2 regions of the Phenylobacterium zucineum HLK1 genome follow, and region 2 is predicted to be linked to the other one. Evidence: predicted binding sites of a transcription regulator. Region 2 holds the regulator's gene; the other holds the start of a gene.
What was found. The regulator LexA, encoded in region 2, represses DNA repair genes until DNA is damaged. The targets are predictions, from matches to a motif close to ATGTTCNCNANNTGTTCT.
Positions count from the first base shown of each region.

Region 1: a site for LexA is predicted at 1,666-1,683, ahead of PHZ_RS19230 (YifB family Mg chelatase-like AAA ATPase). Genes of this name have one in related genera too.

Region 1 is NC_011144.1:3,920,600-3,935,322, reverse strand. Features, by position in the region: gene PHZ_RS19235 (hypothetical protein) at 1-108, shown strand, start outside; gene PHZ_RS19230 (YifB family Mg chelatase-like AAA ATPase) at 63-1,601, opposite strand; gene gshB (glutathione synthase) at 1,737-2,684, opposite strand; gene PHZ_RS19220 (SirB1 family protein) at 2,766-3,581, opposite strand; gene PHZ_RS19215 (YraN family protein) at 3,605-3,982, opposite strand; gene rsmI (16S rRNA (cytidine(1402)-2'-O)-methyltransferase) at 3,985-4,851, opposite strand; gene hemW (radical SAM family heme chaperone HemW) at 4,894-6,003, opposite strand; gene rdgB (RdgB/HAM1 family non-canonical purine NTP pyrophosphatase) at 6,033-6,632, opposite strand; gene PHZ_RS19195 (DUF2975 domain-containing protein) at 7,031-7,561, shown strand; gene PHZ_RS19190 (helix-turn-helix domain-containing protein) at 7,564-7,803, shown strand; gene rph (ribonuclease PH) at 7,800-8,516, opposite strand; gene hrcA (heat-inducible transcriptional repressor HrcA) at 8,596-9,696, shown strand; gene grpE (nucleotide exchange factor GrpE) at 9,710-10,345, shown strand; gene dnaN (DNA polymerase III subunit beta) at 10,467-11,585, shown strand; gene PHZ_RS19165 (zinc-finger domain-containing protein) at 11,729-12,034, opposite strand; gene PHZ_RS19160 (ABC transporter ATP-binding protein) at 12,143-13,096, shown strand; gene PHZ_RS19155 (GNAT family N-acetyltransferase) at 13,184-13,741, opposite strand; gene mutS (DNA mismatch repair protein MutS) at 13,821-14,723, shown strand, end outside.
Region 2 is NC_011144.1:1,964,937-1,979,659, forward strand. Features, by position in the region: gene PHZ_RS09670 (peptidylprolyl isomerase) at 1-757, shown strand, start outside; gene trpE (anthranilate synthase component I) at 754-2,286, shown strand; gene PHZ_RS21645 (hypothetical protein) at 2,409-3,344, shown strand; gene PHZ_RS09685 (hypothetical protein) at 3,310-3,513, opposite strand; gene PHZ_RS09690 (anthranilate synthase component II) at 3,565-4,155, shown strand; gene trpD (anthranilate phosphoribosyltransferase) at 4,163-5,176, shown strand; gene trpC (indole-3-glycerol phosphate synthase TrpC) at 5,173-5,946, shown strand; gene lexA (transcriptional repressor LexA) at 6,081-6,770, shown strand; gene PHZ_RS09710 (ComEC/Rec2 family competence protein) at 6,774-8,918, opposite strand; gene gltX (glutamate--tRNA ligase) at 8,989-10,395, shown strand; gene gltA (citrate synthase) at 10,453-11,736, shown strand; gene lpxB (lipid-A-disaccharide synthase) at 11,733-12,911, opposite strand; gene lpxI (UDP-2,3-diacylglucosamine diphosphatase) at 12,908-13,747, opposite strand; gene lpxA (acyl-ACP--UDP-N-acetylglucosamine O-acyltransferase) at 13,747-14,544, opposite strand; gene fabZ (3-hydroxyacyl-ACP dehydratase FabZ) at 14,549-14,723, opposite strand, start outside.

The sequences.
Region 1 (14,723 bases), 2.0 Mb from region 2:
ATCTTCTCGCAACTGACGGTCTTCGCCCTCGCGGCGGGCGTGATCGGGGTCCTTCGCGAGCGTCAGAGCGCCGAAGCCGGCGCTGCCGCCGGCGCCACGCGCCGGTAGATCAGCGCCTCGGCCACGTGGACGCGGCGCACGGCGTCCGAGCCCTCCAGGTCGGCGATGGTGCGGGCGAGCCTGAGTGTGCGCGTCCAGCCGCGGGCCGACAGGCCCCCCGCCTCGGCCGCCCGGGCGAGCAGGGCGCGGGCCGGCTCGTCCAGCGCGGCGACCTTTTCCAGGAAATCCCCCTCGGCGCGGGCGTTGAGCCTCGCCCCCTCGCCGCCCTCGGCCTTTGCGGCCCGCTCGGCCTGCAGGCCCCGGGCCGTCGCGACCCGCGCGGCGGCCTCTGCCGTTCCCTCGGCGGGCGGCGGCAGGGCGAGGTCGGCGGCGGTCACCGGCGGGACCTCCACCTGCAGGTCGATGCGGTCCATCAGCGGCCCCGAGATGCGGCCCTGGTAGTCCGTCTGGCAGCGGGGCGCCCGGCCGCAGGCGCCGCGGCCCGGTCCGCCCAGGCCGCAGCGGCAGGGATTCATCGCCGCCACCAGCTGGAAACGGGCGGGATAGCGCACGTGGGCGTTGGCGCGGGCGACGACCACCTCGCCGGTCTCGATCGGCTGGCGCAGGGAATCCAGCGCCTGGGTCCCGAACTCGGGCAGCTCGTCCAGGAACAGCACGCCGTTGTGCGCGAGGCTGACCTCGCCGGGCTTGGCCTTCAGCCCGCCGCCGGTCAGGGCGGCCATGCTGGCCGAGTGGTGCGGATTGCGGAACGGCCGCGCGCGGGTGAGCTGGCCCTTGGCGATCAGCCCGGCGATGGAATGGACCATCGAGGTCTCGAGCAGCTCCTCCGAGGTCAGCGGCGGCAGCAGGCCCGGCAGGCGCGCGGCCATCATCGACTTGCCCGAGCCCGGCGGGCCGACGAACAGGAGGTTGTGGCCGCCGGCCGCGGCGATCTCCAGCGCCCGCTTGGCGTTCTCCTGGCCCTTCACGTCGCGCAGGTCGGGCTGGCGTCCGGCGTCCAGCATCGGCCCCGGCGCAGGCGGCGCCAGCACCTGCGTCCCGCGGAAGTGGTTGACGAGGGCGATGAGCGAGGGGGCCGCCAGGATCCGCGTGTCGCCGGCCCAGGCCGCCTCGGCCCCGCACGCCTCGGGACAGATCAGGCCAAGGCCAAGGCCGCCTGCGGCCACGGCGGCCGGCAGGGCGCCGGCGACCGGGGTGATGCGGCCGTCCAGGGCCAACTCGCCCACCGCCGCCCAGCCCTCCAGGGCGTCGGGCGGGATGACGCCCATGCCGGCCATGATAGCGAGCGCCACCGGAAGGTCGTAGTGGCTGCCCTCCTTGGGCAGGTCGGCGGGGGCCAGGTTGGCGATGATGCGCCGGGCGGGGAGGGCTAGGCCCAGCCCCGCGAAGGCGGCGCGCACCCGCTCGCGGCTTTCCGAGACGGCCTTGTCGCCCATGCCGACGAGGAAGAACTTGGGCTCGCCGCCGGTGAACTGGACCTGGACGTCGACCCGGACCGCCTCCACGCCGCGGAACGCCAGCGTCACCACCCCCGCGCTCATCTCAATCCCTTGTGGTCGCCTGAGACTTATCCACAAACAGCAGCACGGACCTGGGATCGGATCAAGAACGAAAATAGAACTTATGCGGTAATCAATACGCTTCCGACACTTACGCCGGGGTCTTGATGTGGAGGCCTAGGCCCCGGCGCGAAGCGCTTCAATGCGCGTCCAGAGCACCTCGGCGGCGTCCACCCCGGTGAACCGCTTCAGCGCCACGGCCCCCGTGGGCGAGGTGACGTTGATCTCGGTGAGGTAGTCGCCGATCACGTCGATGCCGACGAACAGCAGGCCGCGGGCCTTCAGCTCGGGGCCGATGGCGGCGCAGATCTCGCGGTCGCGGGCGGTGAGCTCCACCGGCTGGGCCTTGCCGCCGACGGCCAGGTTCGAGCGGATCTGGCCCTTCTCGGGCACGCGGTTGATGGCGCCCACCGGCTCGCCGTCCACCAGCAGGATGCGCTTGTCGCCCTTGGTCACCGACGGCAGGAACTTCTGGACGATGACCGGCTCGCGGCCGATCTGGGCGTGCAGCTCGAGCATGGCGTCGATGTTCGGGTCGTCCTGCAGGTGGCGGGTCACGCCCGAGCCGCCGCGGCCGTTCAGCGGCTTCATGACGATGTCGCCGTGCCGGGCGCGGAAGTCGTAGATGGCGTCCCGATCCTGGGTGATCAGCGTCGGCGGCTGCAGGCCCGGGAACTTGGTCACGAACAGCTTCTCGGGGGCGTTGCGCACCTCGCGCGGGTCGTTGACCACCAGCACCCGGGGATGGACCGCCTCCAGGAAGAAGGTCGTGTCGATGTAGTGCATGTCGAACGGCGGGTCCTGGCGCAGCAGGACGACGTCGAACTCGGTCAGCTCGGTCCGCCGCCAGGGACCGAGGCTCGCGTGGTCGCCGGCCACCCGCTGGACCGTCACGTCGCGACCGCGGGCGAAGACCCGGCCGTCCTCCATGGCCAGCTTGTCGGTCGTGTAGACGAACAGCGAATGGCCCCGGGCCTGGGCCGCCTCCATCATCAGGAAGGTCGTGTCGCCCTCGATGTTGACGCCCTCGATGGGATCCATCTGGACGGCGACCTTCAGCGACATGGCGTTCCCCCGGGACGTTGGCGTCCCTGCGACATAGGCCCGCCGGGGCCCGAGCGCCAGCGCCCCCGGTCGGGCCTGGGGTCAGTTCAGCCGCAGCCGGACCCGTTCGCGCTGGGCGCGGGCGGCCAGCGCCACGCCGCCGTCGATCGAGGTCGCCCGCTGCAGCGCCTCCAGGGCGCCGGCCAGGGCGCCCTGGCCCTCGCGGGCCGAGGCCACGTCCAGCCAGGGGCGGTGGTCGCCGGGATCCAGCAGCGCCCGCCGCAGGGCGGCCCGCTCGGCGCGGACGTAGTCCCGCACGGCGCTGGCGCGGGCGAAGATGATGTTCTGCAGGCGCATCAGCACGGCCCGGTCGCTGACCGGGGCCATCAGCCGGTCCAGGCGGTCGGCGACGTTGGGGGTGAGGCCGGCGTGCAGCGCCCGCCGCGTCAGCTCCGACGGCAGCACCACGCGGCCTTCCGAGAACGGGTCGAGGGCCAGCGGGCCCTCCTCGGTCTCGATCCGCAGCAGGAAGTGGCCGGGGAAGTCCACCCCCTTGACCGTCAGCCCGCAGCGGCGCGCCGCGTGCAGGTAGAAGATCCCCAGGGTGACGGCCAGGCCCCGGCGCGTCTCGGCGACGGTGATGATGTCGGCGTTGCCGAGGCCTTCGGTGGTGAACAGGTCGCCGGTCAGCCGCAGGTCGCCGGCCATGGTCTCGGCCAGGGCCTCTTCGGGGCTTTCGCGCTTCAGCCGCTCGCCCAGCCGCACGACGCCCTGCTGGGCCAGGTCGCGGGCGAGGCCGGCGTCGCGCGCCGGGTCCTCGTGGATGGCGCAGGCGATCGCGGCCTCCATCAGCGGGAACTCGCCCTCCGGGGCGGCGCCTGCGTCCAGCAGGATGGTCTCGGCTTCTTCGCGGTCCATTCCGGCGTCTGGGGATCCGTCGTTCACGCGCCCTTCCAGGCGTCGGGAATATGCATAGGAAGACGCCCGGGCGCGAGGGCCAGCAAGTCGAGGCGAACCGACGCACCCTGAAGCGCCGGGCGGCGGGCGGCGAGGGCTGCGCCGGCGCGCCGCAGGCGGTCGCGCTGGTCGAAGCCGACGGCCTCCAGCGCCGCCTCGATGGTCCCGCGCCGCTTGACCTCCACCACCGCCAGGATCCGGCCGCGCACGGCCAGCAGGTCGATCTCGGCGATCGGCGTCTTCAGGCGGAAGCCCAGGATGCGGTAGCCCCTCATCATCAGCCAGAGCGCCGCCACGACCTCGCTGCGCCGGCCCGAGAGCCGCGCCGCCGCCCCCCGCGCCCGGCGCGCCCCCTGGCGCACGCTCACCGCTTGAGCTCCAGGGCGCGCCGGTAGAGGTCGCGCCGGGGCAGCCCCAGGGCCTTGGCCACCTCGGCGGCGGCGTCGGCCGGCTTCAGGCGGGCGAGGGCCTCGGCGAGGGCGGCGTCGGCGTCGGCCGCGCTCGCCTCGGTCTCGCGGCCGGGCCCGACCAGCACCACGATCTCGCCCTTCGGCGCCTCGAAACGCGGGTCGGCGGCGAGCTCGGAGAGGCGGCCCCGCACGATCGTCTCGTAGAGCTTGGTCAGTTCGCGGCAGACTACCGCCTCGCGCTCGCCGCCCAGCACCTCAGCCATGTCCGCCAGGCTGGCCGCCAGGCGCGAGCCGCCCTCGAAGAAGACCAGCGTGGCGCGCACGCCGGCGACCTCGGCCAGGAAGGTCCGGCGGGCGGCGGACTTCGGCGGCGGAAAGCCCGCGAACAGGAAGCGGTCGGTCGGCAGGCCCGCCGCCGAGAGGCCGGCGAGCAGCGCCGAGGCGCCGGGGATCGGGAACACCGGATGGCCCGCCTCGGCGGCGGCCTTCACCAGCCGGAAGCCGGGATCTGAGACCAGCGGGGTGCCGGCGTCGGAGACGAGGGCCACGCGCTGGCCCGCCTCCAGGGCCGCCAGGGCCTTGGGAAGGGCGCGCGCCTCGCCGTGCTCGTCGCAGCGCTCCAGCCGCGCGGTCAGGCCGTAGGCCGAGAGCAGCTTGGCCGCCACCCGGGTGTCCTCGGCCAGCACGAGGTCGGCCTGGGCCAGGACGTCGAGGGCCCGCAGGGTCACGTCGCGCAGGTTGCCGATGGGCGTGGCCACCACATAGAGGCCGGGCGCCAGCGGGGCGTCGTCGAGAACGGGCGGGGGCAGGGCGCGGGCCATGCCCGGAGGCTTCGCCGCTTGCGGCCCCGATGGCAAGGCCGGCTAGGCCAAGAGCGCGCGGGTGACGGCGTCCAGCAGCCGTCGGCCTTCAGCCGTGGCGCGCAGGCGCGAGGGATCGTCCGCTAGGAGGCCCAGCTCGACCAGGTGGGCGATGCGCCCCTCGGGCAGCGCCAGCGCGGCGATCTCGTCCCGGCCCACGCCCTCGGCGATCCGCAGGCCGCCCAGCAGCCGCTCCTCGGCGGCCTCCACGGGCGTCAGGCGCTCGCGCGAGCCGCCGGCGCCTTCGATGTAGTCCGCAGGCCGCGGCGCCGCGAAGGTGGCCAGCCGGCCTTCGGGAGTCGTGATCCGGCCGTGCGCGCCGGGGCCGACACCGACGTAGTCGAGGCCCTGCCAGTAGACGAGGTTGTGGCGCGAGCGCGCGGCCTCCCCCCGGGCGTGGTTCGAGACCTCGTAGGCGTCGAAGCCGGCGGCCTCCAGCACCGCCTGGGTTGTCTCGAACAGCTCTGCGGCCGGCTCCTCGGCGGGCGGGACGATGGTCCCCCGCCGCACCGCCCGGTCGAAGGCGGTGCCCGCCTCGATGGTGAGCTGGTAGGGCGAGACGTGTTCGGGGCCGAGGTCGAGCGCCGCCGCCAGCTCCCCCGCCCAGGCCTGCGGCGTCTGGCCCGGCCGGGCGTAGATCAGGTCCACCGACAGCCGCGGGAAGGCGCGGGCGGCGGCGCGTGCGGCGCGTCGGCCCTCCTCCGCGCCGTGGTTGCGGCCGAGGAGCTTCAGCGCCTCGTCGTCCAGGGCCTGCAGGCCGAGCGAGAGGCGGTTCACCCCCGCGTCGGCGAACGCGGCGAAGCGGTCGGCCTCGGCGTCGGTGGGATTGGCCTCGAGGCTCACCTCCAGGTCGGCGGCCGGGGACCACAGGCGTTTGGCTTCGGCGACGATCTCGCCCGCCCAGGCGGGGTCCATCAGCGAGGGGGTGCCGCCGCCGAAGAACACCGAGACCAGCTCGCGCGGACCGGTCAGCGCCGCCTGGGCCCGCAGGTCCGCAATGATGGCGGAGGCCAGCGCCCGCGCCTCGGCCTCGCGGCCGCGGGCGCGGTAGACGTTGAAGTCGCAGTAGGGGCAGATGCGCGCGCAGTAGGGCCAGTGGACGTAGACCCCCACCGGGCCCCCGAGCGGCCGCGGCCGGCTCGTCACAACAGCGCGGCCTTCAGCTTGGCGAACGCCCGGGCGCGGTGGCTCATGGCGTCCTTGGCCGCCGGCTCCATCTCGCCGAACGTCTGGTCGAAGCCCTCGGGGACGAAGATGGGATCGTAGCCGAAGCCCCGCGTCCCCCGCGGCGGGAAGACGAGCATCCCGTCCACCCGGCCTTCCACCACGACCGCCGGGCCGCCTGGCCAGGCCACCGCCAAGGCCGAGGTGAACCAGGCCGAGACGTCCTCGGCGCCCGCCTCCTCCAGCCGTTCCTCGACCTTGCGCATGGCGGCGGCGAAGTCCTTCTCGGGTCCCGCCCAGCGGGCGGAATAGACGCCGGGAGCGCCGTCCAGCGCCGCCACGGACAGGCCGGAATCGTCGGCCAGGGCGATGAGGCCGCTGGCCTCGGCCGCCGCACGCGCCTTGAGGAGGGCGTTGCCGGAGAAGGTCGCCTCGGTCTCGTCGGGCTCGGACAGGCCGAGCTCGCCCGCGCTCACCAGCTCGAAGCGGCCGTCCAGGATCTCGGCCAGCTCGCGCGCCTTGCCGGGGTTGTGGGTCGCCACCACCAGCCGCGTCCCGGGCTCGAGCTTCAGGGCCATCGCTTAACTCCATCTTTACCGGCGCGGGACCATAGCGCCGCCCCGCCGTGTTGCATTGCAAAAATTTAATATCGTTACTCGATGTTCATTTGATCGAGAAACGATGCGGCTGTATCGATTATCGCCATAGGGACATCGGGTCCCGCCACCCAGATGCTGCAGCGCAGCATCCAACACAAGGAGCGTCGACATGCTTTCGTCCGCCATGAACTTCATCGACCGCGCCGCCATGAGCTTCGTGGTCGTCCTGGCCGCCTTCCCCATGCTGGCCATCGTCTCCAGCCACCTCTAGGCTCCGGCGCGTGGGGTTTGTCCGACCCGTCCCGGCCCCGCTCCCGCCCCTCTTCCGGGCGACGACGAGCGGGCCGCGGCGGGTCTAGACGTTCTTGGGGGTCGGCATGCGCGCCTTGGGTCCGGGTTCCGTCTCGAGCTTCCTGAAGATCATCCTCGACGTGGTGTTCGGCGCCCTGTGGATCGGCGTCGCCGCGCTCGCCCTCATCACGCTCGCGGCCGTGCTGCTGAGCTTCAACCCCGATCTCCTGTCGGGCGTCACCCTGGACTCCGAGGCCGGCGAGGTCGTCCGGCGCGGTCCCGTCCTCGCCGCCGGCCTGATGGCCGCCGCCCTCTATCTCGCCGGCATCCTGGTCATCGTGGGCTGCCTGCGCCGCATCTTCGCCACGCTGACCGCGGGCGATCCCTTCCATCCCGACAACGTCGCGCGCCTGCGCCTCATCGGCGTCATCCTCGCGGGCCTCGAGCTCGGCCGCTACGCCCTCTGGGCCCTGACCGCCTGGGCGCTGCCCGACGTCTCGGACGTCGAGCCCAGCTTCAGCCTCACCGCCTGGTTCTCGGTGCTGGTGGTCTTCGTGCTGGCCGAGGTGTTCCGCGAGGGCGCGCGCCTGCGCCGCGAAGCCGAGCTGACGATCTGACCATGCCCATCCGCGTGCATCTCGACCGCGTCCTGCTCGACCGGCGCATGTCGCTCACCGAGCTGGCCGACCGCGTCGGCGTCACCATCGCCAACCTGTCGATCCTGAAGACCGGCAAGGCGCGCGCGGTGCGCTTCTCGACGCTGGCGGCCCTCTGCCGCGAGCTCGACTGCCAGCCCGGCGACCTGCTGGTCTACGAGGCCGGCCCCGACGACGCGCCGCTGGACGAGGAGCTGGATTAGCCGCCGGTCGCGGCGCGCTGCAGCTCGCACAGCTCGCCGATTCCCTTGCGCGCCAGGGCGAACAGCGCCTCGAATTCCGCCTCGGAGAAGCCGCGCTTCTCGCCGGTGGCCTGGATCTCCACGATGTCGCCGGCGCCGGTCAGCACGAAGTTGGCGTCGGCCTCGGCGTTGGAGTCCTCCTCGTAGTCGAGGTCGAGGACCGGCGTGCCCGAGAACACGCCGCACGAGATCGCCGCCACCTGGTCGAGGATCGGATCGGTGGCTATCACGCCCTCCTCCAGCAGGTAGCGGGTGGCCAGCCGCAGGGCGACCCAGGCGCCGGTGATGGCGGCCGTGCGCGTGCCGCCGTCGGCCTGGACCACGTCGCAGTCCACGGTGATCTGCCGCTCGCCGAGCGCCTTCAGGTCCACCACCGCCCGCAGGCTGCGGCCGATCAGGCGCTGGATCTCCTGGGTGCGGCCCGACTGCTTGCCCTGGGCGGCCTCGCGCCGGCCGCGGGTGTGGGTGGCCCGGGGCAGCATGCCATACTCGGCGGTGACCCAGCCCTGGCCCTTGCCGCGCAGGAACGGCGGCACGCCTTCCTCCAGGCTCGCGGTCACCAGCACCTTGGTGTGGCCGAAGCTCGCCAGGCACGAGCCCTCGGCGTAGCGGTTGACGCCGGTTTCCAGGGTGACGGGGCGAAGCAGGTCGGGGCGGCGGTCGGACGGGCGCATGGCTTGGGAACTCTCGGAAGGACCAGGCGTCTTGCGCCGGTGGAGGCCGCGCTTATCCTAGATCAGGAAGGTCCAGTCCATGGGCGCCCCGAAACCGGTTTCGAACGCTGACGTGACCCATTCGATCTTCGCCCCTGGGGCCGGCCTTGCCGAGCTCGACGAGCGTGCGCGGGAGATCTTCCGCCGCATCGTGGAGAGCTATCTGGAGACGGGCGAGCCGGTGGGCTCGCGGACCCTGTCCAAGGGCGGCCTGCCGCTGTCGCCGGCCTCGATCCGCAACACCATGCAGGACCTGACCCAGCTCGGCCTCCTGGGCGCGCCGCACGTCAGCGCCGGCCGCCTGCCGACCCATGCGGGCCTGCGGCTGTTCGTCGACGGCCTGCTGGAGGTGGGCGACGTGGCCGAGGCCGAGCGGCGGGACATCGAGGCCCGCCTGCGCGCCCACGGCCGCAACTACGAGGACGCGCTGAACGAGGCCTCGGCGATCCTCTCGGGGCTGGCCGGCGGCGCGGGGGTGGTGGTGACGCCGATCCGCGACGCGGGCGTGACACACGTCGAGTTCGTGCCGCTGTCCGGCGAGCGGACGCTGGCGATCATGGTGTTCGACGACGGCACGGTGGAGAACCGGCTGATCCGCCGGCCGATGGGCGTGACCCCCTCGGCCCTGCAGGAGGCGTCAAACTTCCTCAACGCCCGCATGCGCGGCCGCACCCTGGCCGAGGCCAAGATCGACCTGAAGAACGAGCTGGAGCGAGCCCGCCGCGAGCTGGACGACACCGCCGCCCGCCTCGTCGAGGACGGTTTGGCGGCCTGGGGCGGCGGCGAGGGCGACGAGCGGGCGCTGATCGTCCGCGGCCGGGCGAACCTCTTGGAGGACCGCGAGGCGATCGAGGACCTGGAACGGGTGCGCTCCCTCTTCGAGGACCTGGAGCAGAAGGAGCAGCTGATCCAGCTGCTGGACGGGGTGCGCGAGGGCGAGGGCGTGCGCATCTTCATCGGCGCCGAGACGCGGCTGTTCTCGCTTTCCGGTTCCGCCGTGATCGCGGCGCCCTATATGACGGGCACCCAGCGGGTGGTCGGGGCGATCGGCGTGATCGGCCCGGCCCGGCTGAACTATGCCCGGGTCATTCCGTTGGTGGACTACACCGCCCGCGTGCTTGGCCAGGTGATGAACGCGTAAGACCAGGTAGGACATGTCCGAAGAGAACACCCCGCCCGAGGGCGGCGACGAGGCCTTCGATTTCGGGGGCGAAGACGTTGCGGCGCTGAAGGCGGAGATCCAGGCCCTGAAGGATCAGGTGCTGCGCTATGCGGCCGAGGCCGAGAACACCAAGCGCCGCGCCGAGCGCGAGGCGAACGACGCCCGCGCCTACGCCATCCAGAAGTTCGCCCGCGACCTGCTGGGCGTCGCCGACAACCTCGACCGGGCGATGACCGCCGCCCCCGCCGACCACGCCGACACGGCGGTGAAGAACTTCGTCGTCGGGGTCGAGATGACCGCCAAGGAGCTGCTGGGCGCCTTCGAGCGCAACGGCCTGAAGAAGATCGACCCGCCCAAGGGCGAGAAGTTCGACCCGCACAAGCACCAGGCGATGATGGAGCAGCCGGGCTCGGACGTGGCCCCCGGCGGCGTCATCCAGGTGCTGCAGCCCGGCTACGAACTCCTGGGCCGCCTCGTGCGGCCGGCCATGGTGGTGGTCGCGGCCAAGGCCGCGGGCGCGGCGTCCGACGGCGGCGGCCAGAGGGACGCCCAGGGCAATCCTTACGCCTCCGGTGAGGAGGACGGGTCCGGCGGGTCTTCAGGCGGGTCTGTGGACACCCGCGCCTAAAGACGGCGCCGCCTCTTTCCCGACCGGGGATTTTGGCTAATGTCGCAGGTCCCTTCCTTTCGGGGTGCGGGCGCCCGCGGTTGATTCGCGCGCCCGCATAGAGGCGAGCCGGGACCTAAGAATGAAGCTGACGATCGAACGCGCCGCGCTGCTCCGGGCCCTGGGCCACGTGCAGAGCGCGGTGGAGCGCCGCAACACCATTCCGATCCTGTCGAACGTGCTGTTGTCGGCCGAGCGCGACCGGCTGACGTTCTCGGCCACCGACCTCGACATGGAGATCATCGACGAGGCGATGGCTCAGGTGGACCAGCCGGGCCAGATCACCGCCCCGGCGCACACCCTCTACGAGATCGTGCGTAAGCTGCCGGAAGGCGCCGACGTCTCGCTGAGCTTCACGGGCGAGGACCCGCGGCTGGCGGTCCAGGCCGGCCGCTCGCGGTTCAACCTGCCGGTCCTGCCGGCGGGCGACTTCCCGGTGATGTCGGCCGAGGGCTTCTCGGGCCGCATGGGCGTGGACGTCACCGACCTCATCCGGCTGATCGACAAGACCCGCTTCGCGATCTCGGCCGAGGAGACCCGCTACTACCTGAACGGCCTCTACCTGCACACGATCGTGGTGGACGGCTCGCCGCGCCTGCGGGCGGTGGCCACCGACGGCTCGCGCCTGGCCCTGGCCGACATGCCGGCGCCGGAAGGCGCCGCCGGCGCGCCCGGCGTGATCGTGCCGCGCAAGACGGTCGGCGAAGCCCGCCGCCTGCTGGAGGACGCCGGCGAACAGGTCGAGCTGCAGGTCAGCCCGCAGAAGATCCGCTTCGAGTTCGACGGCGCGGCCCTGACCTCCAAGGTCATCGACGGGAACTTCCCCGACTACGCGCGGGTGATCCCGAAGGACAACAACCGCATCGTCATGGTCGACGCCAAGCTGTTCGCCCAGGCGGTGGACCGCGTGGCCACCATCTCGGCCGAGAAGAGCCGCTCGGTGCGCATGGCCATCGAGGCCGGCAAGGTCGTCCTCACGGTCCGCAACATGGAGGCCGGCCAGGCGGTCGAGGAGCTCGAGATCGACTACGACGGCGAGCCCTTCGAACTGTCGTTCAACGCCCGCTACCTGCTGGACATCACCGATCAGATCTCGGGCGAGCAGGCCGAGCTGCGCTTCGGCGGCCCGAACGACCCGGCCCTGGTGCTCGATCCGGCCGACGCCGACGTCCAGTACATCCTGATGCCGCTCCGGGTCTGACGACCCGCCCTCTCCCCCTCGTGGGGAGGGACAGCGCGCCGAAAGGCGCGCAGGGTGGGGGAGTCACGATCACGCGCCGCATCGCCGGATAGGCCGCCCCACCCGTCTCGCTGCGCTCGCACCCTCCCCAGCGGGGAGGGAAGTCAGTGTCCGTGCGGGCCTTCGTAGACGCCCGGCGCCAGGCGCTCGTCCTCGGCGCCTTCGCTGCCCTCGGCCAGCACGAAGCGGCGGTCGCAGTAGGGGCATTCGACGAAGGTCGCCTCGCCCATCTCCAGCCACACCCGCGGATGGCCCAGGGCGCCGCCGACGCCGTCGCAGGCGATGCGGCCGGAGCGGACGGTCACCACTTCGGGCGGGGGCAGGTCGGGCGTCACCGCCGGCTTGGCGGGCGCCGGCTCGGGCCGCTTCTGCGCCTTGGCGGACTTGGCGGACACGAGTTTACGGGCCATCGGAAAACCAACCTCTGAAGCCGCCGCCTTGGCTCGGGCGCGGCGTGGGCCTACCTATGCGACCGCGGCTTTCGCCGTCAACGACGGCCCTCCCCAAAGTTGGACTCCATGGACCTTCCAGAATACGCGATCGAGGCCAGGGGCCTGGTCAAGACCTACGCCGCCACCAAGACCACGCCCGAGATGCGCGCCCTGAGGGGCCTCGATCTGGCCATTCCCCGGGGATCCATCTTCGGCCTCCTGGGACCGAACGGGGCGGGCAAGTCCACCTTCATCAACATCCTGGCGGGCCTGACGAAGAAGACCTCCGGCACGGTCCGCATCTGGGGCCGCGACATCGACGAGCGGCCCAGGGACGCGCGCGCGGCCATCGGCGTGGTGCCCCAGGAGATCGCCGCCGACCCGTTCTTCACCCCGCGCGAGGCGCTGGAGGTGGCGGCCGGCATGTACGCCGTGCCGAAGTCGGAGCGCCGGACCGACGAGCTGCTCGCCGCCCTTGGCCTCGCCGACAAGGCCAAGGCCTACGTCCGCCAGCTCTCGGGGGGCATGAAGCGGCGGCTGATGGTGGCCAAGGCCATGGTCCACAATCCGCCGGTGCTGATCCTCGACGAGCCCACCGCCGGGGTCGACGTCGAGCTGCGCCGCCAGCTCTGGAACTATGTGCTGGAGCTGAACCGCCAGGGCGTGACCATCGTGCTCACCACCCACTACCTGGAAGAGGCCCAGGAGCTCTGCGACCAGATCGCCATCGTCAACCGCGGCCAGGTGGTCGCCTGCGAGCCGACGACGACCCTGCTGCGCCGCATGGACACCCGCAACGTGCTCGTCACGCCCGAGTCCCCGCTGGCGGCCGCCCCCGACCTGCCGGGCTTCGAAACGAAGCTGCTCCGCTCGGGCGGCTTCTCGGTCGGCTACCGCACGGGCCAGTCCAGCGTCGAACAGGTGCTGGCCGCGATCCGCAAGGCGGGGATCCACATCAAGGACATCTCCACCGAGGACCCCGACCTCGAGGACGTCTTCGTCTCCCTCACCTACGCCGCCGAGGAAGCCGGCGCGATCTGAGCGCGGCGGTTTCCTTGCTGCGCTCGAACCCTCTCCCTGCCTCTCCCTCTCCGCTTCGCGGGGGGAGAGGAGAAGAAGGCCGTCCGCTCACCCCGTCACCGTCCGGATGTCCGGCCACACGTAGGGGACCTCGTGGACCGGGGTCCCGCCGGGGCCGGGCTCGCGCCGCGCCGGTTCGGGCTGGCCTCCCAGGTGCTCGTAGAAGCCGCGGGCGCCGTAGTTCTCGCGCAGCACCGAGATCATCAGCGAAGTCGCCCCGCGCGCCGCCAGCGCCCGGGCCGTCTGCGCCAGCAGCCGCCGGCCGAGGCCGACGCCCTGGGCCTGGCGCAGCAGGTAGAGGACGGTGATCTCGCCCTCACCGCGGACGCCGCGCCGCGAGGGACCGCCCGAGGCGTAGCCCACTAGGCCGAACCGGTCGCCGGCGGCGAGCGTCACCTCCTCGCCGAGGCTCAGCGCCCGGCCGAAGCGGCGCGCGAAGCCCGCCTCGGACATCCGCGCCAGGAAGGCTTCCGGCAGCAGGCCCGTGTAGGTCTCGCGCCAGCTCGTCACATGCACATGGGCCAGCGCCTCGGCGTCGGAGGGGCCGGCCGGGAAGATCACGTAGGCCGGCGCCGAGATCGAGTTCCTGGGGGCGGAGTGCGGCATCCATCCACAGCTTGGCGCTGCGGGGCCGGGGTTCAAGGGGTCGCCGGACTCGCCCGCACCCGTTAACCTCCGCCCGCCCATGAATGCGCCCACGACCACCGCCACGCCCGATCCCGCCGGCGCCTCGCCCGTGATGGCGCAGTTCTTCGAGGCCAAGGCGCGCCAGCCCGACGCCTTGGTCTTCTTCCGCATGGGCGACTTCTACGAGCTGTTCTTCGAGGACGCCCAGAAGGCGGCCGCCGCGCTCGGCATCACCCTGACCTCGCGTGGCCAGCACGGCGGCGCCCCGATCCCCATGGCCGGCGTGCCGGTCCATGCGGCCGAGGCCTACCTCGCCAAGCTCGTCCGCGCCGGCTTCAAGGTCGCGCTGTGCGAGCAGATGGAGGACCCCGCCGAGGCCAAGAAGCGCGGCTCCAAGTCGGTGGTCCGCCGCGACCTGGTGCGCGTCGTCACCCCCGGCACCCTCACCGAGGACGGCCTGCTGGACGCCCGCGGCGCGAACCGGCTGGCCGCTGTGTCCGTGCGGGCCGGGGCCGCGGCGGTGGCCAGCGTCGAGCTCTCCACCGGCGAGGTGGAGTGCATGGCCGTCACGCTCGCGGGCCTCGCCTCGACCCTGGCGGCCCTGGGGCCCTCCGAGATCCTCATCCCCGACCGGCTGTTCTCGGACGAGGCGGTGAACGCCGCGCTGAAGGCCGCCGGCGGCTTCGTCCAGCCGCTGCCGCAGGCGCTGGCCGAGCCCTCGGCCTCGGAGACGCGCCTGAAGCGCCTCTACGGCGTCGAGACCCTGGACGGCTTCGGCCAGCTCTCCGGCGCCGAGGTCTCGGCCCTCGGCCTGATCGCCGCCCACCTCGAGACCACACAGGCCGGCAAGGTCCCGGCGCTGTCGGCCCCGCGCCGCGCGGGCGAGGCCGACGTCATGGTCATCGACCCGGCCACCCGCGCCAGCCTGGAGATCGAGAAGGCCACGTCCGGGGCGCGCGAG
Region 2 (14,723 bases):
CGACGAGGCGCACCGGGGCGGGGCCGACCTGGCCGCCGCGGCCCAGCAGGTCGGCGTACCGGCGATGACGGTGGGTCCGGTGACCCGCCAGGGCGTGGACGAACAGGGCCGGCCCGTCCCCGGCCTCACGCCGGCGATCCTCGAACAGGCGTTCTCGCTGCCTGCGGGCGGCGAAGGCGACCTGACAGACGCCGGCGAGGGCGAATCCTTCGCCGTGAAGGTCGAGCGCGTGGTTCCGCCCGCCATGCCGCCGCTCGCCGAGGTGCGCACCGAGCTCGCCCGCGTCTGGTCGGCGCGGGAGACCGCCCGCCGCATGGAGGCCCGGGCGAACGAGCTCGCCGAACGCGTGCGCAAGGGCGAGAGCCTGGAGGCGGTCGCCGCGTCCGCCAGCCTGAAGGTCTCGCGCGCCGAGGGCCTGTCGCGGCAGACCGCGGGCCAGGACCCGGCGCTGTCGGGCGAGCTGCTGAACCGCGCTTTCGGCGCTCGCCCCGACGACGTGATCGTCGGCCGGGCCCGGGAGTTCGCCTTCTCGGTGGCCAAGGTCAGCAACATCCGCATGCAGCCCGGCCCCACCGCCGCCATGCTGACCGAGCAGCAGCGCGGCGAGATGACGAACACCCTCTTCCGCGAGATCGCCGACGCGGCCCAGCGCGCGGCGCGCGACAAGCTGAAGGTGCGCGTGGATGTGAACCGCGCCCGCGCCGCGGTCGGCTTCGAGCCCCTCGACGCCAAGGCCCCGGCGGAGAAGAAGAAGTGACGCCGGAGCCGTCGTTCGAGGCGTTCCGGTCGACCTACGACGGCGGCGCTCCGCAGGTCGTCTGGACGCGGCTGGTCGACGACCTGGAGACCCCCGTCTCCGCGTTCCTGAAGATCGGTCACGGCCGGCCGTACGCCTTCCTGTTCGAATCGGTGGAAGGCGGCGCCTGGCGCGGCCGCTATTCGATCATCACCCTGGCGCCCGACCTCGTCTGGCGCTGTCGCGGCGACGTGGCCGAGGCGGCCGAGGGCGAAGACATCGCCGCCGGCCGGTTCACCACCCAGCCCGGCGGGGCGCTGGATTCGCTGCGCGACCTGCTGGCCGCCTCGCGCATCGAGCTGCCCCCGGGCCTGCCGCCCATGGCCGCGGGCGTCTTCGGGGCGATCGGCTACGACATGATCCGGCTGGTCGAGCGCCTGCCGAACGTGAATCCCGACCCGTTGGGCCTGCCCGACTCGGTGCTGGCGCGTCCCTCGATCGTGGCGATCTTCGACGCCATCGCCCAGGAGATCATCCTGGTGACGCCGGTCCGTCCGGGCATGGCGTCGGCCGAACAGGCCTATGAGGCCGCCCGCGCGCGGCTGCAGGCGGTCGTCGACGACCTGCGAAGGCCCGCGCCGCCGCTCACCGGGACGGCCACGCCCGAGCCCGACAGCTTCACGACCCCGGTCAGCCGCGAGGCGTACCGCGAGATCGTCGAAAAGGCGAAGGGCTACATCCGCGCCGGCGACATCTTTCAGGTCGTCCCCAGCCACCGCTTCCGCGCGCCGTTCACCCGCGATCCATTCGCGCTCTACCGCTCGCTGCGCCGGACCAACCCGTCGCCGTTCCTGTTCTTCCTGGACTTCGGCGGTTTCCAGCTCGCCGGCTCGAGCCCCGAGATCCTGGTGCGCCTGCGCGACGGCAAGATCACCATCCGGCCGATCGCGGGCACCCGCCCCCGCGGCGCGACGCCCGAGGAGGACCTGCGGCTCGAACAGGAGCTCGTGAACGATCCCAAGGAACGCGCCGAACACCTGATGCTGCTGGACCTCGGCCGCAACGACGTCGGCCGGGTGGCGATGCTGAAGGAACAGGGCGCCAACCAGCCGGCGCCCGCGTCGCGCCAGCCGCGCGTGCGGGTCACGAACAGCTTCTTCGTCGAGCGCTACAGCCACGTCATGCACCTCGTCTCAAACGTCGAGGGGGATGCGCCCGATGGCCTCGATCCGGTGGACGTGGTGATGGCCGCCCTGCCGGCCGGCACGCTCTCCGGCGCGCCGAAGGTGCGGGCGATGGAGATCATCGACGAGTTGGAGATCGAGAAGCGCGGCATCGGCTACGCAGGCGGCGTCGGCTACTTCGGCTGCGACGGATCGGTGGACACCTGCATCGTCCTGCGCACCGCGCTGTTCAAGGACGAGGTGATGTACGTGCAGGCCGGCGGCGGCGTCGTGGCCGACAGCGATCCCGACGCCGAGTACGATGAAACCCTCCACAAGGCCCGCGCATTGCGGCGGGCGGCCGAGGAGAGCTGGCGCTTCGTCTGAGCCGCGTTAACTGCGATCGCTCAATGCGGGTAGGCCCGCGCTTGCATAACTTCGTCGGCTCGCGAACGTGATCGTGCGTTCGCCGACCGGCGCACGCCGGGATTCGATCGGGGATCGGACGAGTGACGGCGGGGATCACCACAGACGAGACGCGGGACGAGATCACGGCGCGTGAGCGCGCGCTGGGGCGCCTCTCGTTCGCCTTCATGCTCGACCAGGCGGCTCTGGGGGTCGGCGAGCTATCGACGATCGACTCGATCCTGGTGATGGCGATCAACCAGGCCAACATCCAGCCGCTCACGCGCGAGCCGCTGGCCCGCATCCGCCATGGCCGGATGGAGACCCCCGCGCCCGACGCCCGGCGCCGCCCCGTCAGCGTCAACGCCGTCGCGGCCTCGCTGCGCCTGCCGTTCGAGACCGTCCGCCGCCGCGTGCGCCGGCTGGAGGCCCTGGGCGCGTGCGTGTCCGCCGACGGGGGGATCATCGTGCCCGAGACCTTCCTCGTCTCGCCCGGCTACGTCCAGGGCGTGGCCGAAAGCCACCGGCTGCTCCGGGCGTTCTACTATGACGCCAGCGCCCAGGGGCTGGTCGAGCCCCTCCCCCGCTCCGCCTATCCCCCGGAGCCGGCGATCCCCGTCCGCGCCGCGGCGCGCCTGCTCTCGGACTATGTGCTGCGCACGACGGACGAGTTGCTGGTGCGCGTCGAGGATCTTGTCTCGGCCGTGGTCCTCCTGGCGATCCTGGGCGGCGAGACGCGCACCACCAACGTGGCCCGGATCGCCAAGCGTCTGCGGATGCCGATGGAGACCGCCCGCCGGCACGTGCTCGAGCTGACCGAAAAGGACTGCTGCGTCCGGTCGGCTAAGGGCGTGTCCGTACCTCCCGAGATGCTGGAGCGGCCCGAGTGGCGGGGCTTTCTCAGGGACAACGCCGCCAACGTCCAGCGGCTGTTCGCGGGGCTATCCGAGCGGGGCGTGATCGAGGCGTGGAGTCGGCTCGCGCCGCCGCTGCCGGCCGACGACGCTAAGGGGCTTCGGGCTTCTCCAGCGGGTGCGTGACGAGCGGCGGGGCCAGCACCATCGCCGTCGCGAACGCCAGGGTCGACACCGCCAGGAGCGCGGCGGCCGTCAACGCCGGCCAGATCCGCTCACGCCGCACCGGCGCAGCCAGCAGCGCCCGCGCCCGCGCGATCGCCGCCGCATCGAGAGTCGAATCGTCAGCCGACATGGACCGAGCATCCCGCTTGGCGGACGGCTCCGCAAAGCCTAGATGGGACGCATGATCCTGGTGATCGATAACTACGACAGCTTCACCTACAACCTGGTTCACTATCTGAACGAACTGGGGGCGGAGACGCATGTCGTGCGCAACGACGCGATCACCGCCGAACAGGCGCTGGCGCTGAAGCCGGAAGCGATCCTGCTGTCGCCCGGCCCCTGCACGCCCAACGAGGCGGGCGTCTGCCTGTCGCTGCTGGCCAGCGCGCCGGCCGACCTGCCGATCTTCGGCGTCTGCCTCGGCCACCAGTCGATCGGCCAGGCGTTCGGCGGCGAGGTGGTCCGCGCCAAGGCGCTGATGCACGGCAAGACCAGCCTGATCCATCACAACGGCAAGGGCGTGTTCGCCGGCCTGAAGAACCCCTTCACCGCCACGCGCTATCACAGCCTCTCGGTCGAGAAGGCCGCCCTGCCGCCGGACCTCGAGGTCACGGCCTGGACCGACGACGGCGAGATCATGGGCGTGCAGCACAAGACCCGGCCGATCTTCGGCGTGCAGTTCCACCCCGAGTCCATCGCCACCGAGTGCGGCCACGAGCTGCTGTCCAACTTCCTCGACATCGCCGGCGTGAAGCGGCTCGCCGACGCCTGAGCCGCCGATGTCCGACGCCTTCAAGCCGCTCCTCTCGCGCCTGGCCGACGGCGCGACCCTGTCGGACGACGACGCCGACGCGTTCTTCTCGGCCTGCCTCCGGGGTGAGCCGACGCCGGCCCAGGTCGGCGCCGCCCTGACGGCCATGCGGATGCGCGGGGAGACGCTCGGCGAGATCGCCGCCTGCGCCCGCGCCATGCGGCGAGCGGCGATCCACCTCGAGCCGCCGTTCCCCACCATCGACGTCTGCGGCACCGGCGGCGACGGGCTGCACACGCTGAACATCTCCACCGCCGTGGGCTTCGTCGCCGCAGGCGGCGGGCTGAAGGTGGCCAAGCACGGCAACCGGGCGATGTCGTCCAAGTCGGGCACGGCCGACGTCCTCGGCGAACTGGGCGTCAACATCGCCGCCCCGCCCGAGAAGCAGCTCCAGGCGCTGGACGAGGCCGGCATCTGCTTCCTGTTTGCGCCGGCGCACCACAGCGCCATGCGTCACGTCTCGCCGATCCGGGCCGAGCTGGGCTTCCGGACGATCTTCAACCTGCTGGGGCCGCTGACCAATCCGGCCGGCGCGCAGCGGCAGGTGGTGGGCGTCTTCGCCGAGCGCTGGGTCAAGCCGCTGGCGCAGGCGCTCGGCATGCTGGGGTCCGAGAAGGCCTGGGTCGTCCACGGGGCCGGGCTCGACGAGCTGACCACCACGGGCGAGACCTCGGTCGCCGAGTTCTCGGACGGCAAGGTCCGGCTGTTCACGATCACCCCGGAGGCGGTGGGCCTACGCCGCGCGGCCCTGGCCGACATCACCGGCGGCAGCCCGGCCGAGAACGCGCAGGCGCTGCGCCGCCTGCTCGCCGGGGAGACCGGCGCCTACCGCGACATCGTCGCCCTGAACGCCGCCGCGGCCTTCCTGGTCGCCGACAAGGTCGAGACGCTGCGCGAGGGGGTCGAGCTGGCCGGCCGTGTCCTGGACGAAGGGCGCGCCCAGGCCGCCCTGGAGCGACTCGTGGAGATCACCGCCCCATGAGCGACATCCTCGAGAAGATCGCCGCCTACAAGCGCGACGAGGTCGCCGTCCGCAAGGCCGCGCAGCCGACGATCGCGCCGCCGGCCGAGGCCCCGCGCGGCTTCCGCGCCGCGCTGACGCGGGCGCACGCCCCCGGCCGCCTGGCCCTGATCGCCGAGATCAAGAAGGCCTCCCCCTCCAAGGGGCTGATCCGGGAGGACTTCGATCCGCCCGCCCTCGCCCGCGCCTACGAGGCCGGCGGCGCGGCCTGCCTGTCGGTACTGACGGACGGGCCCAGCTTCCAGGGCGACGACAGCTACCTCGCCGCGGCCCGGAGCGCGGTGCGCCTGCCGTGCCTGCGCAAGGAGTTCCTGGTCGATCCCTGGCAGGTGGCCGAGAGCCGGTCGCTCGGGGCCGACGCCATCCTGGTGATCCTCGCCATGGTCGACGACGTCCTCGCCGCCGAGCTGATGGCCGAGGCCCAGCGGCTGGGCATGGATGCCCTGGTCGAGGTGCACGACGAGGCCGAGATGGCGCGCGCCGGCGCGCTCGGCGCCGACCTGATAGGCGTGAACAACCGCAACCTGCGGACCTTCGAGGTCGACCTGTCCACGACCGAGCGGCTGGCCACGATGGCCCCGGCCGGCGCCCTGCTGGTCACCGAGAGCGGCATCTTCACCCCCGCCGACGTCGCTCGCCTGGAACGCTGCGGGGCACAGGCCATGCTGGTGGGCGAGAGCCTGATGCGGCAGGCCGACGTGACCGCCGCAACCCGCGCCCTCCTCGGCTGAGTCGCCCGTTCCGCCGTCCGGCGCCGGGCCAGTTCTCCTGATTTTTCAGGGAGAACGGTGGTAACTTGACATTAACTAGGAACACCTAGAGAATATCGATAACGTTTGCGCTTTGTTCCAGAGGTCGCCTGCAGATGCTCACCCGCAAGCAGCATGAACTGCTCATGTTCATCCATGAGCGGATCAAGGAAACCGGCGTCTCGCCGTCCTTCGACGAGATGAAGGAAGCGCTGGACCTGGCGTCCAAGTCCGGGATTCACCGGCTGATCACCGCCCTGGAGGAACGCGGCTTCCTGCGCCGCCTGCCCCACCGGGCCCGCGCGCTGGAGGTGGTCCGCCTGCCGCAGCAGGCCACGGCCGCCGCTCCGCCCAAGGGTCGCGCCCCCTTCAAGCCGCAGCTGGTCGAGGCCGGCCAGGCCATGCCGGTCGCGGCCAACGACACTCGCGAACTGCCGATCCTCGGCAAGATCGCCGCCGGGACCCCCATCGAGGCCATCCAGCAGGAGCGCGACCGGCTGCCGGTCCCCGAGGCGATGCTTGGCGCGGGCGAGCACTTCGTCCTCGAGATCCAGGGCGACTCGATGATCAACGCCGGCATCCTCGACGGCGACTTCGTGGTGATCCGCCGGACCGACAGCGCCAACTCCGGCGACATCGTCGTGGCCCTGGTGGACGGCGAGGAAGCGACCTTGAAGCGCCTGCGCAAGAAGGGCGCCTCGATCGCGCTCGAGGCGGCCAACCCCGCCTACGAGACCCGCATCTTCGGCCCCGACCGCGTGGCGGTGCAGGGCCGCCTCGTCGGCCTCATCCGCCGTTACCACTAGGCCCTAGCGCCCCCTGGGGTCGAAGCCCCAGGTCCAGGGCCTGCGTCCGCGCAGGTCCTGGCTCCAGGCGATGCGCCAGCTTCCGTCGCTCCGCCGCCAGAGTTCGGCCGAGCCGCCGGCGCGGAAGTCGGCGCCGGTCAGCACCAGCGGCGCCCCGCAGCTCTCCGGGCGGAAGTCGTTCCTCAGGATCACCACCTCTGCCGAGCCGCAGAGGGCGTCAAGGCGGCCCGGCTTCAGCGGCCGGCGCAGGTTCCAGGCGGCGGAGACCCGCATCGGCGCCCCCGCCCCCGGCGCACAGCTCCAGCGGTCGCAGTCGAATCGTTCGTCCCGCTCGGCCTCCGAGGTCAGCGGCGTCAGGCCCCGGCGGCGGGCCCACAGCTCGGCCCCGAACAGCTTCACGTCCGGACGCAGCAGCACCGCCTCGCGCCCCTCGCGGACCGCCACGGCGGCGCCGTCGGCGCTGATCCACAGGTCCGGCGTCGCCGGTCGCGGCGCCCAGAGCACCGACAGGGCCAGCGGCAGGCCCGCCCAGCGCAGCCGTCCTCGCCACAGGCAGACGAAGAGCAGGCCCACGAACGAAGCCGCCAGCGTCCAGGCCGGCGCGCTGGGAACCAGCGTCTGGGCCATGGGGGCCGAGGCCGCCGCTGCGGCGATGCGGTTCATCAGCTCGATCGCAAGCCCCGCCGCCTCCAGCGGAATGCGCCCGAGGCCGAAGGGGGCCAGCGCCGCGCCGAGGGCCAAGGCCGGCATCAGAAGGAAGGTGGAGATCGGCGCCACGGCCAGGTTCGCCAGCAGGCCCCAGGTGGAGACGCGGTTGAAGTGCTGGATGGCGAACGGCCCCGTGGCCAGGCCCGCGACGAAGCTGACGGCCAGGCTGGCGGCGGTCCAGGTCACGACCGCCTGCGGCAGGCGGATCCACCAGGGCGCCTCGATCTCGCGGATCGGCCGGGGCCAGCCCTCGGCCAGCGCCACCAGAGCGGCGGTGGCGGCGAACGACATCTGGAACCCGGGCTCGGTCACCGCTTCCGGCTGGAGGAGGAGCACCCCCATGGCGGCCAGGGCCAGGGCGTGCAGGCTAATCGCCTGCCGGTCGGCCAGGACGGCGGCGAAGGCCACCGCCGCGGTGATCGCCGCCCGCTCGGCCGGCGGCGGCGCGCCCGACAGCACAAGATAGCCGCCGACCGCGGCCAGACCGACCAGCGCCGCCACCTTCTTGCCCGACACCCGCAGCGCCAGCCACGGCCAAGCGGCCACCGCCAGGCGGGCGGCGGCGAAGGTGAAGCCGCCCACGATCGCCATGTGCAGGCCGCTGATCGAGATGATGTGCGCCAGGCCCGAGACGCGCAGGTTCTCCACCTGCTCGGGCGGAATGAACGCCTCGTGGCCCGTGGTCATCGCCGCCGCCAGCCCGCCGCTCTCCGGGCCGAGGGTCTCGACGATCCGCCGGGTCAGCGCCCAGCGGACAGCGTTCACCCGCATCGTCAGCCGCAGCCGCCAGGGCGCCACTGTATCGGGCGTCCACCACTCGGGCGGCCGCAGCGCCAGACCGACCCCGCCGACGCTCTCGAAGAAGGCGTCGCGCGCGAAGTCGTAGGCCCCGGGGCTGGCCGGAGGCGGCGGGGGATTGAGGATGGCCAGAACCCGCACGCCCTCGCCTGGCGCCGGCACAGGCGTTCCGGGGCGGAGCGTCACGCGCACCCGGATGGGCGTGGTCTCGGGCGCCCACGAGCCGATCCGGACGGGCGCGATCAGCAGGCGCTGGCCGCCCTGGCCCGGCGCGGCCACGTCCACCACCCAGCCTTCGACCGGCTGCGGCCTCGCGCCCGCGACGGCGACCGGCGCCTTGACGCTCTCGGTGCGCAGCTTGGCCACGGCGAAGCCGCCGAGGCCGAACGCCGTCAGCGCGAGGGCCACCACCACGGGGCGCGGGCCCGCCCAACGCCCCGCGGCCAGGAGCAGCGCTGCGGCCGCCCCGAGCAGCAGCCAGGCGACCCAGGCCTGCGGCTCCCGCATCAGCGCGAAGTAGGCGCCGCATCCGGCGCCGAAGGCCACGGGCGTCCACAGGGTCCAGCGGTCGGCCTGCGCCTCGACCTGGTCGCGGAGCCAGGCCGCGTGGGCGCGGAGGCTGGAAGCACGCCGAATCCGCATGCTAAGAGGCGCCCCCAAGTGTTCAGCTCCGGCGTTATCCGCCAGGGCCGCCCCAACCCCTCCGAGATCGATGCCTGACCGTCCCGTCCGCACCCGGATCGCCCCCTCGCCTACCGGCATGATGCACATTGGCACGGCGAGGACCGCCCTGTTCAACTGGCTTTATGCCCGCCACACGGGCGGCAAGTTCCTGCTGCGCATCGAGGACACCGACCGGGAGCGTTCGACCGACGAGGCGGTGAAGGTGATCTTCGACGGCCTGAAATGGCTGGGCCTGGACGCCGACGAGCCGCCGGTGTTCCAGTTCGCCCGGGCCGACCGGCACCGCGAGGCCGCCGAGACGCTGCTGGCGCGCGGCGGCGCCTATCGTGATTACATGACGCCCGAGGAGCTGGAGGCGGAGCGTGAGGTGGCGCGCGCCGAGGGCCGGGTCGTCCGCTCGCCCTGGCGCGACGCCTCGCCCAACGACGCCCCCGACCGCCCGTTCGTGGTGCGGCTGAAGGCGCCGCAGGAGGGCGAGACTGTCATCCAGGACGCGGTGAAGGGCGAGGTCCGGTTCCAGAACAAGCAGCTGGACGACCTGATCCTGCTGCGCACCGACGGCACCCCCACCTACAACCTCGCCGTGGTCGTGGACGACCACGACATGGGCGTGACGCACGTGATCCGCGGCGACGACCACCTGAACAACGCCGCCCGCCAGACGCTGATCTATCAAGGCCTCGGCTGGGAGGTCCCGGTGTGGGCGCACCTGCCGCTGATCCACGGCCCCGACGGAGCGAAGCTGTCGAAGCGCCACGGCGCCCAGGCGGTCAGCGAGTTCGACTCCATGGGCTACCTGCCCGAGACCATGCGCAACTACCTGGCCAAGCTGGGCTGGGGCCACGGGGACGACGAGATCTTTTCGGATGAGCAGGCGATCGCCTGGTTCGACATCAATGACGTGGTCAGCGCGCCGGCCCGCCTCGACTGGGCCAAGCTGAACCACCTGAACAACCACTACATCCGCCAGGCCGAACCCGCGCGCCTCGCCGAGCTGGTCAAGACGGTGCTGGCGAGCCGCGACTGGCCCCTCGAGGCCGGGGACATGGCGGTGATCGAGCGCACGATCCCCTTCGTCCGCGACGGCGCCAAGACGACGCTGGAGCTGGCCGACAACGTCGTCTTCGCGCTCAAGCGCCGGCCGCTCGAGCTGCCCGAGAAGACCCGGACGCAGATGACCGAGGAGCTGCGCGGGCGCCTTTCGCGCCTGCGGGAGGCGCTGGCCGCTGTCGAATACTGGGACGTGCCGTCGCTCGAGGCGGCGCTGCGGGCGTTCGCGGAAGCCGAAGGCGTGGGCCTGGGCAAGTTCGGACCGCAGCTGCGCGCCGTGCTTTCCGGCGGCGCGCCGGCCCCCGATCTCGCAGGCGCGATGGTCGCGCTGACCCGCGACGAAAGTCTAGGACGGCTCGACGATGCGCTTTCACCGTCCGCGTAAACCGCTATAAGGCCGCTCGAACGAGCGTTTCATCTCGCACCCGCGAAAGGAGTCCGCATGGGCGACACGGCGAAGATCGGCATCGGCGGCAAGGACGTTGAGCTCCCGGTCCTGAAGGGGACGGTTGGCCCCGACGTGGTCGACATCCGCAAGCTGTACGCGGAGACCGACACCTTCACCTACGATCCGGGCTTCACGTCGACCGCCTCTTGCGAGAGCAAGATCACCTTCATCGACGGCGACAAGGGCGTGCTGCTGCACCGCGGCTACCCGATCGACCAGCTGGCGGAGAAGTCGAGCTTCCTCGAGGTCTGCTACCTGCTGCTGCACGGCGAGCTGCCCACGGCGGCCGAGTTCACGACGTTCGAGCACAACATCACCTATCACACGATGGTGCACGAGCAGTTCGACCGCTTCTTCCAGGGCTTCCGCCGGGACGCGCACCCGATGGCGATCATGGTCGGCGCGGTCGGGGCCCTCTCGGCCTTCTACCACGACAGCACCAACATCGACGATCCCGAGCAGCGGATCATCTCGGCTCATCGCATGATCGCCAAGATGCCGACGATCGCGGCGCGGGCGTTCAAGTACTCGAAGGGCCAGCCCTTCATCTATCCGCGCAACGAGCTCTCGTACGCCGAGAACTTCCTGCGCATGTGCTTCTCGGTCCCGGCCGAGGACTGGAAGCCGAACCCGGTCCTGACCCGGGCGATGGATCGCATCTTCATCCTGCACGCCGACCACGAGCAGAACGCGTCGACCTCGACCGTCCGCCTCGCCGGCTCGTCGGGCGCCAATCCGTTCGCGTGCATCGCCGCCGGCATCGCCTGCCTCTGGGGCCCCAGCCACGGCGGGGCGAACGAAGAGGCGCTGAACATGCTGGCCGAGATCGGCTCGGTGGACCGCATCCCCGAGTACGTCCAGGGCGTGAAGGACCGCCGCTACCGGCTGATGGGCTTCGGCCACCGGGTCTACAAGAACTACGACCCGCGGGCGAAGGTCATGCAGACCACCTGCCACGAGGTCCTGGCCGAGGTCGGTCACTCGGACGACCCGCTGCTGAAGGTGGCGATAGAGCTCGAGAAGATCGCGCTCAACGATCCCTACTTCATCGAGCGCAAGCTCTACCCGAACGTCGACTTCTACTCGGGCATCACCCTGCGCGCCCTGGGCTTCCCGCCGGACATGTTCACGGTGCTGTTCGCCCTGGCCCGCACCGTGGGCTGGATCGCGCAGTGGAAGGAAATGATCGAGGATCCGTCCCAGAAGATCGGCCGCCCGCGCCAGCTCTACACGGGCGCCGCCCAGCGCGACTACGTGCCGGTGGAGAAGCGGGGCTAAGCAGCCCCCTTCCCTTCCAGGACTTTCAGGACTGCAGACGCGGCGGCCTCGTTCGGATCGGGGCCGCCGCGTCCCATTTTGTCGAGGGCCGCGTACTGCCGCTCGACCTGCCGGCGGCGCAGATCCGCATCGTCCAGGCGCAAGGCCGCCTCGCGCGCCAGGGCCGGGCCGTTGCAGTCGTCCTGCAGCAGCTCCGGCGCCACCGCCTCGCCGGCGGCGATATTGAACAGCGTCACATACCTCGTGGTGATCAGCCGCTTCAGGATCGCATAGGTCAGCGGCGCGAGCCTGTAGCCGACCACCATCGGACAGCCCGCCAGCGCCAGTTCGGTCGTCACCGTGCCCGAGCAGGCCAGGGCCACCGTCGCGGCCTTCATGGCGTCGAGCTTGCCGGCTTCCCCCTCCACGACGTGCGCGCGGTTCGGCCAGCCGGCGACCCGGGCCCGGACCATGTCGGCCACCGTCGGCGCGGCGGGGATCACGACGTGGAGCTCGGGCCGCTCGGCCTTCAGCCGCAGGACCGCATCCTCGAACGCCGGCAGGACGCGCTGGATCTCGCCCGGGCGGCTGCCGGGCAGCACCAGGAGGATGGGATCGTCAGGCCCTGCGCCGATGCTCCGGCGCAGGCGGGCCGGATCGGCCCCGCCGAAGTCGATCGCCAGGGCCGAGTTGCCGACGAAGGTGGTCGGCAGGCCCTCGGCCTCGAAGTACGGCGCGTCGAAGGCGTGGATCGACAGCAGGTGGTCGTAGGTCGCCGCCGTGGTCTTCCCCCGGCCCGGCCGCGAGGCCCAGACCTGCGGGCCGACGTACTTCACGAGCGGCATGCCCGGACGGGCCCGGCGCAGTCGCTGGGCTACGCGAAGGGTGAAGCCCCAGGAGTCGATCAGCACGGCGACGTCGGGCTTTTCGCGCGCGGCGATGGCGGCGGCTTCGCGGGCGCGGCGGATCACCTTCGGATAGGCGGCGAGCCCCTCGAGCAGGCCCAGCACCGACAGCTCGGCGATGTCGAACGGGCTGTCCAGCCCCTCGGCCCGCATCCGCTCGCCCCCGACGCCGACGAACCGGACTCCCTCGCCCAGCCGCCGCCGGAGCGCCCGCATCAGGCCCGCTCCCCGGTCGTCGCCGGAGGCCTCGGCGGCCACCAGCATGACGGTGAGCGGCCGGCCCGCGGTCATCGGCCTTCTGGCTCCACGCCGAAGATGAACACGCCGAGCTCGTCGGCCAGCGAGATCACCGCCTCGCGGTCCAGCACGATGACCCGCCCCGCCTCGCCCACGATGCCGGCCAGACCAGCCCGCGCCACGCCCTGGACGGTCGCCAGGCCGATGGTTGGCAGGTCCACCCGGGTCTCCTGGATCGGCTTGGGCGCCTTGGCCAGCACGCCGCGGCCCGCCCCCGGCCGGCCGCGCAGGTGCGCCGGCAGATCGGCCACGCGGGCCAGCATGGCGTCGGTGCCCTCCTGCGCCTCCACGGCCAGGACGAGGCCCTGGGTCACCACGGCGGCCTGGCCGATGTCGAGCCGGCCCACGGCGCGAGCCACCTCCAGCGCGCGGTCGGCGTCGCGCAGGTCGTCGTCCGAGCCCCGCGCCCGGCCAAGGAAGCCGGACGGCAGGGTGAGGTCGTCCATCACCTCGTGCGCGCCCTCGACCGCGAAGCCCTCGGCCTCGAACTCCTCGACCAGCAGGCGCAGCAGGGCGTCGTCGCCCTTGCGGGCCGCGGCGACGGCCCGGGGCAGCAGCTTGAGCCCCCGGAGGTCGGGCATCAGGCTGGTGAAGTCCGGCCGCGCCACGATGCCGGCCAGGCAGACCGCCTCGCACCCGGCGCGCTTCAGCGCCTTGATGCACTTGCCCACCTCGGCGATGCCGACCTCGGCGCCGGCGTAGGGCGCGAGCTGGGCGCCCGCGAAGCCTTTCAGCCGGATGACGAAGAGCGGCCGGCCCGAGCGTTCGCAATGCTCGGCGATCTCGACGGGAAGGCCCCCGCCGCCGGCGATCAGCCCCAGCTTCTTCATCAGACTTCGCGTTCGGGCAGGCAGAGGGGCCGGCTGGCGTCGGCGCGGATGAAGTCGATGATCTCCATCACCTGCGGGCTGTCGGCGTAGGTCTGGGCGGTGTCCTCCAGGCGCTCCTGGAAGGTGCCCTCGTCGGCGAACAGCAGCCGGTAGGCGGCGCGCAGGGTGTTGATCGTCTCGCGGTCGAACCCGCGCCGCTTCAGGCCCACGAGGTTCAGCCCCTCGAGATGGGCGTGGTTGCCCCACACCGAGCCGTAGGGGATCACGTCCTTCACCACGGCCGCCAGGCCGCCGATCATGGCGTGGCGGCCGACGCGGGTGAACTGGTGGACCGCTGCGAGGCCGCCCACGATCACATAGTCGCCGATCTGGCAGTGGCCCCCGAGGGTGGCCTGCTTCGTCAGGATGACGTTGTCGCCCACGATGCAGTCGTGCCCGACATGGCTCTCGATCATGTAGAGGCCGTTCGAGCCCACGCGCGTCACGCCCCCGCCGTGCGGCGTGCCGATGTTCATCGTGGCGTGTTCGCGGATCAGGTTGTTGTCGCCGATGACGAGCTCGGTGTCCTCGCCCTTGTAGGCGGTGTGCTGCGGCGGCCCGCCGAGGACGGCGAACGGATGGACGTGGTTGTTCGCGCCCAGGGTCGTGCGCCCCTCGACCACGACATGGGCGTGCAGGCGCGTGCCGGGGCCGATCCTCACCGCCTCGCCGACGATGCAGAAGGGGCCGATGCTGACGCCGTCCGCCAGCTCGGCGCTGTCGGCGACGATGGCGGTGGGGTGGATCTCGACGGCCAAGCGCTCAGGTCTCCACGACCATGGCGGCGAACTCGGCCTCGGCGGCCACCTTGTCGCCCACCAGGGCCTGACCCGCGAACTTGAAGACGTCGCCGCGGTGACGGACCACGCGCACCGGCATCCGCACCACGTCGCCTGGCCGCACCGGCGAGCGGAAGCGGCAGTTGTCGGCCGACATG